DNA from 3 places in the Cohnella boryungensis genome. Region 3 is predicted to be linked to each of the others. Evidence: riboswitches for the same ligand, from Rfam matches in the RefSeq annotation. Region 3 holds a riboswitch; each other region holds the start of a gene.
What was found. Region 3 has a riboswitch for cyclic di-GMP ahead of ACFO1S_RS04545 (transglutaminase-like domain-containing protein). Riboswitches for the same ligand answer to the same signal wherever they lie in the genome.

Region 1 (4,170 bases), on a different contig from region 3:
TCTTCATTCTAGCACAATTTCACGGCTTTCTTCCAGTTATACGAACTTCCCGCAAAATCGTTGCAGGCTTGTCATGACCGGACGGGCCCCGGCATAGACTGCGATAGGTGGACAAAGTTGAAGAGGAGCGAACGTGATGAATAAAATCGTGATCCTGAACCGCAAAAAAATTCAGTTGTACGCAGTAATTGCAGCAGTAGTGATCCTTGCCGGCGCTTATATCGGCTGGCAGCAGACGAAGCCGGCCACGGCGCCGATCGGCGAGAACGCGCAGGTGTTCCATCTCGTGACCGGAGAATTCACGGCAACCTCCGACAGCGGCAAAAAGCTGGAAACGTATCTCTTCTCTCCGGGCACCGTCGTGGCCAAGAAGGGCGTACCCGTTGAGCTGAGAATTTCGGGTATCAACGGGCAATCCCATCCTTTCGTCATCGAGGGGCTTAACATCAGCGGCACTATCAACAAAGGCAAAACGACGGTCGTCCGGTTTACTCCCGAACAAGCCGGCATCTATTCTATCGTCTGTCAGACGCATGCCGATCCGAAGTCCGGAGGCCCGATGGTCGGATATCTCGTCGTTCAATAAATAAGGTGACCTCTTTCTTTTCCTGTGCATAAGGTGGGAAAAGAAAGGCAGGTGAAGCCTTTGAAGATGTTTCAGGAAAAGCATTCCTCCGCCCTGCCGACGCCTCGCAGCATCCGCAGAACGTGCTCCAACGAGCTCTATCGCACCCTCAAGAGGCTGAAGCGCCACGTTCCCGCAGCTCTCGTTCGGCAAGCCGAGGAACTTTACTACAAGCGGGTAATCGGCCATCTGATCTGGATCGCGGAAAACCGAAGCAATCGCAAGCTGCTCGCCGATTGGTGGGATCAGGAAATCTGCGGCGACATCGCCGAGCTGTGGGGCGTCGACCGGGATCGGCTGTCCAAAGCTTTTCGCGACGCCTTCGGGGGCTGATCGCCATACCGACAAAGAAGGGAAAGGCGCCGCATGCGGTGCCTTTCCCTTCTTTCAACGTCTTGTATGTCGGGAACTCAGCCAATAATCGCGAACGTCTGCACGCCCGCAGGAATGGTGCGCGTGCGGAACAGCACGCCATTGAAGTTGAATACTCTAATCGTAAACGTGGCGTTCGTCAGCGTGCGGATATTGTTGAATCGAACGACTCCGAAACGATCAAAGCTGGCCGTGCTGACCAGAACGCCGCCCCGCGAGAGGCGGGCGAAAAATCCCGTCGTATCGAACGGCACGCCGTTGTTCTGAACCCAAACGACGGTCAATCGGCTAAAGGTGGGTCCGCTAATAATCCGCCTGCTCCTGGAAGAAAGCTTGATCCGCTTCAGAACGCGGGAACGCTTCGAGTCTCCTTTGGGTGGCGGAGGATACAGGATTGCCATCCATTCATCACTCCTTTGCCGCTTTTGCTCCAGTGTATGCGGCATTCGAGCTTGACTCTCCGGACAGCTTCCCAGCGCTTCGCCCAACTTTGTGCTCGGCCGGTCTGCTGATGATCGGGCAGTGCCGGCTATGTACGTTTCTTGCCTATGCTTTGACGCGTCTTCGCGTTCTTCTGAACCTGCTGACGCAGGATCAAGGCGCGGAGCGGACGCAGCATCTCGGGTTCGAGCACGTGCATTTTGGCCCCGCAATGGAGGAGATTATCCTGACGCTCGCGCCGGACAATCTCCAGCTCGCATTCGAACGCAAATCCGATCTCCACTCTGGCCGTCAGCCTTGATTTGTTCATAAAGTGCGGGGCTTCCGGCCCGGAGAAGCTGAGCCCTGAGATGCTGATATCATGAACGGCGAGGCTGACGGAGTCTCCGAGCGGCATCTCTTCCCCCGCCGCGTTCAATATTCTCACGATCTCGGCGCTGCCCTCGATGTCGACCCGGGGATGCTCGCGCCTCTCCTTAAAGCGCTTATGCATGTCAGGCGGCTGGAGAACCGCGATCGCTCCCTCGTATTTGGCGAAGACGATCGAAGACATCGGTTGGATGCCCGCCGGGGAATACACCGTCAGCTTGACGGGCTCTCCCAGCTCGAACTGGTCAAATTCATGCAGCTCTACCTCGAACAGCTCGCCTTCCACATGGGTCATGACGCCGGTAGTAACGAAGTTTTTTCCTTCTACGACGGTTCGGCAGTGCAGCAGCACGTTTAATGGCAGCAAATCCTTTTCCAGATCGGATAATCCGGTATTGTTGTCGCCTGCTTGAGACATTTCCGCCACAACCACCTTTCGTTCTGCTTGATCCTGATACCAAAAAACAGGCACATCCCGATAGGGACAGCCTGTTTCGCCTGATTCATCCATGTAGGGACAACCGGCAGCCAGGCTGTCATCGTCCTGTGGACATTAGACCCTGTAGCTTTGCGTCCCTGCTTTTCAGCAAGTTTGCCCTTGCCTCGATCACATTGTCTGTTGCGTCGATTGTACCATATTTCGACAAGGGACGTAACTTCTTTTTTGGCCGGACAGCCCCTACCCTCCCCGTTCGTTATAGGGCCATCACGACGCGGTTGCGTCCTTCGTTCTTCGCTTTATACAGGGCGGAATCCGCGCTGGAGAACACCTCGCGCAAGTATTCCTTCGGATCGTTGAACCGCAAATCCTCGCTAGATTCGGACAGAACCCCCATGCTGATCGTCACATGAACCTTCTCCGAACCCGCATCTACGCGATTCTCCCCCACGGCCTGCATGATTTTTTCTGCAAGCAGCTCGGATTGCTCGCGATTGGTATGAGGCAAATATACCGTAAACTCCTCGCCCCCATAGCGCGCCAGAATGTCCGTCCTGCGCAGCATCGAACGAACGATGTTGGCCGTGCTGCGAATGACCTCGTCCCCGACGAGATGACCGTATTTGTCGTTGATTTGCTTAAAATGATCGATATCGAACAGGAAGATGGAGAATGGAATCTGATATCTCATATTCAGCAGCACTTCATGCTCCAGCTGCTGCATCAGGTACCGGCGGTTGAAGCATCCGGTCAGCCCATCCGTGACGGCCATTTGCTCCAGCTTCTGGTTGACCCGGAACAGCTCCTCCTGAATCGTGATCAGCTCCAGGTTCCGCTCGTGCAGCGCCTCGTTCTTGCGATTCATCTCCACGACCAGCTTGCGAAGCTCGCTGACGTCATGAAACGTAATAATGCGGCCGAGCAAGGTTTTTCGATTGTCCAGCACCGGCGAGATTTGAATCGAAATATGCCGGCCGACGGGGTCCTGCATGGAGAACTCCATTTGCATTTTCTCTTGCGGATGATTGTTGTAGCGATATAGAAACTCGTAGACCTCGCCCCTCACCTGAAGCGGAGCCAGAAATCTCTCCATCTCGAACGTTTCCCCCTGCACAACCTGCACCAGCGGAGAAGCGCCGCGGTTCACTTCGAGCACCTTGTCGTTCTCGTCCACCACGATGACGCCGGTCGTCATATGATCGATGATATCCCTTTGGGCGAGACTGAGAATGTCCAGCATGCCATAGCGATAGATGGCGATGACGAAGCAGAGATCGGACAGCAGAATGCCGAGCGCCAGCATTCCGGGGATCACGGGCAGCCATTCCGTAAGCAGCACGTTCACCATCACATCGAGCAGGCCGAATCCCGTCAGCACGAACATGCCGATTAAAGCGGTTGCAAGTTGCTTGCGCAAGTTAATGGAACTGACCGTTTTCAGCGCATGGAACATGTTCATCAGCGCCACGAACAGGTAAGCGAATTGGACGAGCACGAGCAGCCAGAACAACGGCCCGTATACCCGCTCAACGTAATTGTCCCCGACGGGGGTCATGAATAGTCCGTCGGGGTTCCACAATGCCGCCACTACGCAAAGCGCCGCAGGAACGATATAAGCGAATACTCGAAGGCCCTTCAACTGCAGCGACCTGTTCGTCAGGAAGAAGACGAAGAAAAGCCATCCCGGTCCGAGCATCCCCATAGCCACGAACGACAGGTTGATCAAAAACAATTGAACGTCGGGGAAGTCCGTAAGCTTTACCGAAAATTGCCCGAGCGGCCACAGCATCATAATAAAGTGAAAGGCCAAATAAACCTTGTGAGTCGTCGTAATTCTATTCATTGCGATGACGCAAACAAATAAGATAAAGAGCAAAATAAAGAGGGAAAAATCAATCCATTGCGTTCCCAAGGCATTCACCTT
Region 2 (4,170 bases), on a different contig from region 3:
GACGTCGGCCACGGCGACGATCTTGCTGTACACGTCGATCTGGTCCGCCTTCAGACCGAACGGATAACCGCTGCCGTCCTCGCGCTCATGATGCTGAAGCGCCACGTAGGCATGGCGTTCGGGCAAGCCCTCCGAGTTTTTCAGAATCTCGAAGCCGTGAAGCGTGTGCTCCTTCACGATGGCGAACTCCTCCTCCGTCAACCTCCCCGGCTTGTTGAGAATCGCGCCGGGAATTCGCGATTTTCCGATATCGTGAAGGAAGCCCGCCGTCATCAGCTCCAGCGTTTGCTTGTCGTTCAGGCCCCGCGCTTTGCCGATCAGCTTGGACAGCAGAGCTACAGCGATGCTGTGCCGATAGACATACTCGTCGTGAACCTCGAGATAGAAGAGAATCTGATTCAAATTCGGATGATTGCTCATGAACAGAATGACGGGAATGATCTTGCTCTGCACATCCTCATACGGAATTCGATCCGTTTGCTTGGCGAACATGAACAGCTCCCGAACCTCCCGGATGGTCGATTCCACAAGATGGACAAGCGAAACCGGTTCAACATCCTGATCGGACAACGCTACCCCTTGCCGATTCAGCAATTGAACCTCCTTATCCGTCAGCACCCGCATGATCGGAACGATCAGAGTTCCCTGGTCGTTATATATATTTTTGTTAACTCGCATTCCTATGTACGATTTCTGTCGCGAAAGCGGCATGTCCACCCCACCAAGCACTGTTCGTTATGCGAAATTTGTTCTCTCGGCCTTCTATTCATTCCTCTTGAGCATCTGAATGTCGAAGGTGGTTTGATCGATGGGCTCGAATATATCCTTGCAGTATTTTCCGATGCACACTCTGCCCGAGTACATCTTCGTTACCTGAATCTTACGCTTGGCCTTAAGGATGGAGTTCGCCCCCGTCTGCCCGCCAATGATTTTCGCTTGAATGCTGTCCCCGGCTTCCAGACGGGAGCCTCTGCAGATCGAATGGCTTGAGTGAAACACGATGTTCCGGGCCGAGAACAGCTCGCACAGCAGCACCCCGTCGCGATGAACCACGATGTCACCGTTCGACTTCAGCTGGCTGTTCTGGCTTTGGCTGATACTGATCTCCACGTTCTCCTCCTGCATTCTCGCCACCTCTTTATGGGTATCCTGCAGCAAGGCGAGAAAGCTCTGCACGTACTCATAGGTGGCCGATTCTATCAGTTGGGTAGGCTGCGAGAATATAAGCGACAATTCCTTAAGCCTCTCGTATTCCGCCTGCTTGATGTGCTGAATGTTGGAGATTACGACATGAAGCTCTTTAATGGCCGGAACGATCTCTTTCATCTTCGTTTCCAGAAGAAGCTGGACGATCTGCCCATAGCGTACGCTCTGTCTCTTGGCCTCCAAGGCTTGCTCCAGCATTCTGGAAGCGGACAGCAGCTTCTCGATGTAGTCGCACAGCAGCTTCGACGTATGATAGAGCCGATTGAACAGTACGCCGAAATAGCCGGAATACAGCTTGCTGGCAATGGCGTTGCCCCTTACGTTGATGCTTCCGGTAGCCGTTATCGTCGAATTATAGACATTGCCGTACACATAGACGTTGCCCAGCGATTCGATGATCATATTATCCGTAACGTCGCCGTAAACGAGCACGTCTCCCGAGAAGACGATGTTCCCGGTCGCAATGTCCACATTGCCGGAAATGACGTAAGCGGTCGACACGTCGAAGGTTTTGATTTTGCCGCCGGTCACTCTCGGCCTTCCTTGCGCTTTGGCGATGACGACTCCGTCAGGCGTCAGCTCCACATTCGGCTTTCCCATGATGAAGATGTCCTTCGGCGGAGTAGGCAGCGACAGATTGCCGAGCACATCGTAGCCTGCGGTGCCTTCCTGCATCGGAATTTTTCGCGCCATGACCTCGCCCTTCTGGACCGTGGGAATACGCAGATGGTTACGATAATCGATCGAGCCCTCAACCTCGAAAAACTCGCTCGTCACCTGCTGAGGAAAGTAAATCTCCAGGCGGGCATCCTGGCCCTCCACCGGCTCCTTGCCGCTGGCTACGACAATCGGTTTGTATGTCGGCTCCAGCAGCTCCTGCTGGATGGCGGCGAACTCGATTCTCGCTTTAATCGACATCGCTTCCAGCTTGGACACGACATCCGCTAGCTGCACTGTCTTCAGCACCAGATTCTCGTCATCCTGCGCCCTAACGATTACCCGCTGAGCGGGTCCCGCATCCACGAGCGTAGTCGCATAGCGCTCTCTCGCATGCACGAGCAAGTAAGCGAACAGCTTGTCCTCGCTGATCGTAATCTCAAACAAAGGCTGCTCCTCGACCTTCCAGGTTACCCGATCGGTCGCCTTCACCGGAGATTCCCAAAGCACTTCCTCATCGTTGACATACAGCTTAACCGGGCTCATCGGGTAGATAATGGCGTATTCTCCGCCCCCCGTCGGGTCTTGAACCGAAATCTGCTGATTGCGAATGCGAATGGATCCGTCCTGCTTGAGAGGCGGATCTGCGGGCTCTTCCTCCGAAGAATCGTCGTCGCGATCAATGTTCAATTGATGAATCAACGTACGCAGCTCTGACTCGGTTATCTGTTTCTTCAAAATCTACACCTCTCGAAAAGCAAGCTGGGACCAATAAAAAAGACACCCTCCGAATGGAAGATGCCTAACGCCCCATTCGGTAGCTTGGCGACCATAGAACTTCAGTTCCTTAGGCCCATAGCTTTGCGTCCCTTTCTTTCAAAAGGTTTGCCTTTTCGTGCATGCGTCTCGTTGTTGTGTCAATCAAATTGTTTATTTATATAGTCAACCATGTCTTTATGCATAAACGATCCGATTTAATTATAAGACTATGGTCTTACTTTTATCAAGAAGTTTATCGATAAATGTCATTTCCTCCGCGATCGGCTCGAATGAACGATTCTACAGCTTAAGCAGCCAGCCGAACGGATCCTCGACGGCCCCGCGTTGAACCCCCGTCACGAAGCCGTACAGCTTCGCGGCCAGCGGCCCTGTCTGTCCGCCGTTCAGGATAAGTCTCTCGCCCTGCCAATTCAACTCGCCGACAGGCGAGATGACCGCGGCCGTTCCTGTGCCGAAGGCTTCCTCCAGCGTGCCGTTGCGGTAGGCTTCGACAAGCTCGTCGATCGAGATGGCTCTCTCTTCCACCTCAATGTTCCAGTATTTCAATAATTGAATGACCGAGTCGCGCGTCACGCCGTCCAGAATGCTGCCGCTTAACGCCGGCGTCACGACCTTGTCCGCGAGCTTGAAGAAGACGTTCATGCTGCCGACTTCTTCTATATACTTGCGATGAACCCCGTCCAGCCAGAGCACCTGGGAATAGCCCTTGTCGGACGCTTCCTCCTGCGCCTTAAGTCCCGAAGCGTAATTGCCGCCCGTCTTGGCGTTGCCCACCCCTCCGGGAACGGCCCGCACATATTGGGGCTCCACATAAATGCTGACCGGATTAATCCCCTCGCGGTAATATGCGCCCACCGGAGACATAATGATCATAAACAAGTATTTCTCCGAGGGAGAAACCCCGAGCGCGGCCTGGGTCGAGATCACAAAAGGCCGAATGTACAGAGACGTTCCTTCCTCTGTCGGTATCCACGATTCGTCGATGGTTACGAGCTGCTTCAACGCTTCCAGGGCCAATCCCTCGTCTATAGCCGGGATGCTCAGGCGGTCGTTAGAGCGATTGAGCCTTTGCAGATTCTTGAAGGGACGGAAGAGAGCCACCTTGCCCTCGGCATCCTTATACGCCTTCATCCCTTCGAATACCGTCTGTCCGTAATGGAACACTTTAGCGGCCGGGTCCAGCGAGATCGGCTGATACGGAACGATTCTGGCGTCGTGCCATCCCTCTCCGTCATCGTACTCCACGATAAACATATGGTCGGTAAAATACTTGCCGAAGCCCAGCTGGGAGAAATCCGGCTTCTGCTTAAGAGCGCTCGTCCGCTCGATCGAGATGGAATAACTCATTTCAACATCTTCTCCTTTAATAATAGCCCGCTGTGTATATAGTTGAATGATACCAAAGCGTTAAGTATATTGATAATATCTGTTTTGTCGGTTATCTATACCTTTTAGGTATAAGAGGAGGGTGCAAACATGGATATGCGACAGCTGCGTTATTTCTTGGCCATCGCCAGCGAAGGGCAG
Region 3 (4,170 bases):
TATACGTAGGGGAGAACCTTGCTCATTGGGCCCTCGTAGCGAACGACTTCTGACTGGTTGCCAGCTTGCTCGTCCCCCTTCTTCTCCCCTCCAAAAAAGCCGCAGCCCGTAAGCATAGTCAATGATAGGCACACAACGATGCTCTTTCGGCAATATTTGCGAACGATTGACGATATTCTCATGAGAAAAAATACCCCTTTTCCAAAAAGCCAATCAAGATAATACAAAAGACCCATTAAACTAGTCTATGGGAACTATAGTTGAGTATATCGGTTCTGATCCAATATAACTATAGGTCTGAAACAAAAATAGTTTAACAAGACGCGCTGAACAAATTCTGTACAGCCGCCACGCATTATTTCTTACAAAGCCTATGTATAGTTTTTGTTCAGCTGCTACGAGTATTATTTCATGGATGAACCTCCCTGCATAGAAATACGTATATGGTAAATTATTGAAATGATACGGAGGAATAAAATGAAATTCAAAATCTTTGCCTATGTGTTAATTGTCGCAGGCGTTATTCTGCTTGCGTTCCCTTCAGTTCGTGAATATATTTACGATCGGGAGCAGCAGCAGCTTCTCGATTCTCTGGAGCAAAGCCCTGAACGGGCAGCCAAACAAACAAAAATACGCTCGGAGTACGACCGGCTCTCGGCTGTCTTCGACGGTAGCGCGGCAGGACAAGCGGCCGTCGCGAACGTTCCTGCGAATGCGGAAGAAGAGGAGACCGTCGACGAAGGCGCCATCGCCATTATTCAGATCGACAAGATCGATCTGAAGCTGCCCGTGCTGGAGGGCGCTACGATGCAGAATATGAAAGTCGGCGCCGGTCATCTCAAGGAAACGGCCGCGATCGGCGAAGTCGGCAATTCGGCCATCGCCGCACACAGGGCACGCACTACAGGCCGTCTCTTCAATCGTCTAAACGAAATGGAAATCGGAGATCGAATCGACATTCGGCTTAAAGACGGCAAAGCCGCTTATACCGTAACGGAAATCAAGGTCGTGGAGCCGACTGATCTTTCCGTATTGGAAAGCGACGGAAAGGATGCCATGCTTACGTTAATTACTTGCGAGCCGCTAGTTAACCCCACCCACAGATTGATCGTTCATGCCGTCAAAACCGAAGAATAGCTCATCTTTCATGAAACAAAAAGCCGGGATCAGAAAACGATCCCGGCTTTATTATTGCTATCATCCTAGCAGATTAATAGTATTTGATTGCATCATAATCGCTCGATTTTTTCTCGAAAGTTATTTTTTTGTTCCCTTTGGCGAGTCCTGCATCTACCGTCGTATCGACGATGACCCATTTGCCGTCCAGATAAATTTCGTTCCAAGCGTGATATTCGTCAACCAGCTTGCTGTTTCCCATGGCCAGCTTGGCTGGAATGCCGGAGCTGCGCAGCATTGCCGCATATAGCGTAGCATATCCGTAACAAATTGCTTTTCCCGATTTGAGCGTCGCGTCAATATCCGGTACATAATCTGAGGTTACGGTTCGTGCCAGCTCCTTGTCGTAACGAACGCTTTCGACGATGTAATTGTAGATGAGCTTAGCCTTCTGTTCATCCGATTCAATGCCGCGCGTTAATTCCTTCGCCTTGGCCTGGGCCTTGTCAGCGTCCTGCCAGTCGAGATTGAGCACTGAATTGAGGTAGACATCGGTAACCTTCGCTACCTTCACGGCGACTTTCTCCGAAAGAATGGCCCGATACTTATTGCCGCTGACATTCTCCAAGACGGCAATTTCGTATTCCCCGTCTCCCATCTGAGTAGGCAACCAGAACGTCCGTCCAGCCTGGTTCGGAGTCAAGGTGTATGTATAGCTTGCAGAGCCTTTTGTTACCTTGGCTTTCACGATTGCATCCGTCTTGCCCAACCGAATGCCGATCGAGCCTTTCTCTACAGCCGATTTATCGAGCTCAGCGCTCGTCTTTCCCGCATTCGCGGATGCCAGTGTTGGTAGTGCGGCCAGTAAAACCATCGCGGCCAATAACATTCTGCCTGTTTTTCTCAACATCGGGAAAACCCCTTTCGGTAGCTGGCTGCCATCTTCCGAGGAAGAAAAGGCCCTTTAGCTTTGCGTCCCTGCCTTTCAGCAGGTTTGCCGTTATCGTGAAGCTTTCGTATAAAACAAAAAAAGCCTAGACTTTCGGTAGCTGGCTGCCATCCTTCAAGAAGGGAAGGCCCTCTAGCTTTGCGTCCCTGCCTTTCGACAGGTTTGCCATTTATCGAGCTTGCTTTTCTATTAAAAGAATACCCCAAAAAGGCTCAAAATGCAAGGAAAAACCTGCCGAATCTCGGCAGGTTTCATAGATTTTTCTCTCTAATTTGGTTTATTTTTTGGAAGGAAACAATCTCTTGCGGTTGAGGAAGACGATCCCCAAGAGTACGAGACCTACGCCTGAAAGCTGCAGAGGCAGCGGGCTGTCTTCGCCTGTCTTAGGCAAGGTTTTGGCAGGAGATTTGCCGTCCGTGTCGACACCGCCGCGCGGCACGTCCTCGACATCGATCTCCACCAAGATTTCCTCTTCATTGCCGTCTTTGTCGATCACTTTAATTGTGAAGGAATCCTTGCCCTTATAGCCTTTGTCTGGCGTATAAGTCCACTTTCCGTCAGGCGTGACGGTTACTTTCCCATGCTCCGGCTGTTTGACAACCGTTGTTTTTCCGCCTTCCGGCACATCGACTTCGCCTTTAACCGGAGTGTCGATTGGCGTTTTTTCTTCAATTTCCTTGGACGGCGTTGGACTTGGCGTCGGCTCTGGGCTCGGCGTCGGTTCCGGACTTGATGTCGGTTCCGGGCTCGGCGTCGGCTCTGGGCTCGGCGTCGGTGTCGGTGTCGGTTCCGGGCTCGGAGATGGGCTCGGAGATGGTCCTGGTCCCGGATCTACCGGACCCGGAGTTCCACCGCCAGATATTCTGACGTTTGTTTTCTCAACGAGAACAGTTGTGGTTTGAGTTTTCTTAATCTCAAACTCAACCGGCGTCTTATCTAAATGGTAGCCGTTCGGCGCAAAGGTTTCGACCAACCGATACTTATTGACCGGCAGGTCCGGAAGGAACAGCTCGCCGTTCGCATCGGTCGTTAGCATGGACACATCGATGCCCGTTACAACTTCGTATACGAAGTTCATATTCGTATCCAGTTGCGTGGTTTGTGCTCTCAGCTCGAAGATCGCGCCTGGAAGAGCCAGTGTTTTGTTGTCATTGTACTTCGTTAATTTTACTGAGCGATCATTTTCCTTGTTCTCAATGATCACCATCGTTGTAGGCTGGTGAACGGAGACTTCCGTTTCGGCTTTCTCGATCACGTAGCCGTCCGCTTTTGTCTCTACCAACGTGTAGAGGCCGTAAGGCAGGTTTGTAAATTCGATGACGCCGTTGACATCCGTCGTTCCTTGATCGATCACAGCGTTCGTAGAATCACGAAGCTCGAATTCGATCCCGGACAATAGCGTGTTATGATCCTTGGCATCGACCTTGGTGAGAACCAGCTTGCCGCCGGTGCCCTGAACGTTTGTCTTGTTCAGCTTGACGATCTCAGTTTGGTTGGCCACAATCGTAAACGGAATCGGCGTTGCGTCCAATTCATAGAAGGTCGGAGCAGCCGTCTCGACCAAGGTATAATTGCCTGCCGGAAGATCGCCTTTCGCGATTCTACCGTCATCCCCCGTCGTCAGCACGTCAACGACATGATTACCGGAATCACGTAGCTCGAACGTCGCTCCCTTTAATTTTTTCGCTGCATTGGCAGCGTCCACCTTAACCAGCTCGAAGCCTTGGCGAATGACTTTGTTCACAATATTGAACGATACTGCAGGGTCCTGAAACAGAATGCTTTTGCCTGTTCCCGTCCCGTAATCCGGATCGATCAAGTATCCGCTTGGCGCCGACACTTCTTTAAGCTTGTAAGGCAATCCGCTCGTATTTTTGTTATAACGATAGTTTCTAGATGTTTCCGCTTCTCCGTTTGCATCGGTAACCAGCGTCTCTAGAAGGGTCGTCCCGCTCGAATTGTAGAGCTCAAATTTAACGCCGGCCAGCGGCTGATTCAAATCGTCCGTCTTGACGATCTTCAATTTCCCGCTACCGGTGGATGCTCCGCCACCAGCGCCAGCCAATACAACTTCAACGCCTTGCTGGTTGCCGCTGCCGATGACC

Region 1: linked by a shared signal. The riboswitch ahead of ACFO1S_RS12400 (PilZ domain-containing protein) and the one ahead of ACFO1S_RS04545 (transglutaminase-like domain-containing protein) in region 3 are both predicted to bind cyclic di-GMP.
Region 2: linked by a shared signal. The riboswitch ahead of ACFO1S_RS09340 (flagellar assembly protein A) and the one ahead of ACFO1S_RS04545 (transglutaminase-like domain-containing protein) in region 3 are both predicted to bind cyclic di-GMP.

Annotation. Positions count from the first base shown of each region.
Region 1 covers NZ_JBHSED010000020.1:23,345-27,514, forward strand. Annotated here, with positions in the region: gene ACFO1S_RS12385 (cupredoxin domain-containing protein) at 137-586, shown strand; gene ACFO1S_RS12390 (dehydrogenase) at 653-958, shown strand; gene ACFO1S_RS12395 (hypothetical protein) at 1,036-1,398, opposite strand; gene ACFO1S_RS12400 (PilZ domain-containing protein) at 1,527-2,225, opposite strand; cyclic di-GMP riboswitch class I at 2,328-2,414, opposite strand; gene ACFO1S_RS12405 (histidine kinase N-terminal 7TM domain-containing diguanylate cyclase) at 2,503-4,170, opposite strand, start outside.
Region 2 covers NZ_JBHSED010000013.1:346,622-350,791, forward strand. Annotated here, with positions in the region: gene ACFO1S_RS09335 (HD-GYP domain-containing protein) at 1-678, opposite strand, end outside; gene ACFO1S_RS09340 (flagellar assembly protein A) at 763-2,601, opposite strand; cyclic di-GMP riboswitch class I at 2,677-2,763, opposite strand; gene ACFO1S_RS09345 (branched-chain amino acid aminotransferase) at 2,923-3,990, opposite strand; gene ACFO1S_RS09350 (LysR family transcriptional regulator) at 4,120-4,170, shown strand, end outside.
Region 3 covers NZ_JBHSED010000005.1:10,131-14,300, reverse strand. Annotated here, with positions in the region: gene ACFO1S_RS04555 (polysaccharide deacetylase family protein) at 1-182, opposite strand, end outside; gene ACFO1S_RS04550 (class D sortase) at 478-1,137, shown strand; gene ACFO1S_RS04545 (transglutaminase-like domain-containing protein) at 1,211-2,026, opposite strand; cyclic di-GMP riboswitch class I at 2,040-2,125, opposite strand; cyclic di-GMP riboswitch class I at 2,158-2,242, opposite strand; gene ACFO1S_RS04540 (SpaA isopeptide-forming pilin-related protein) at 2,343-4,170, opposite strand, start outside.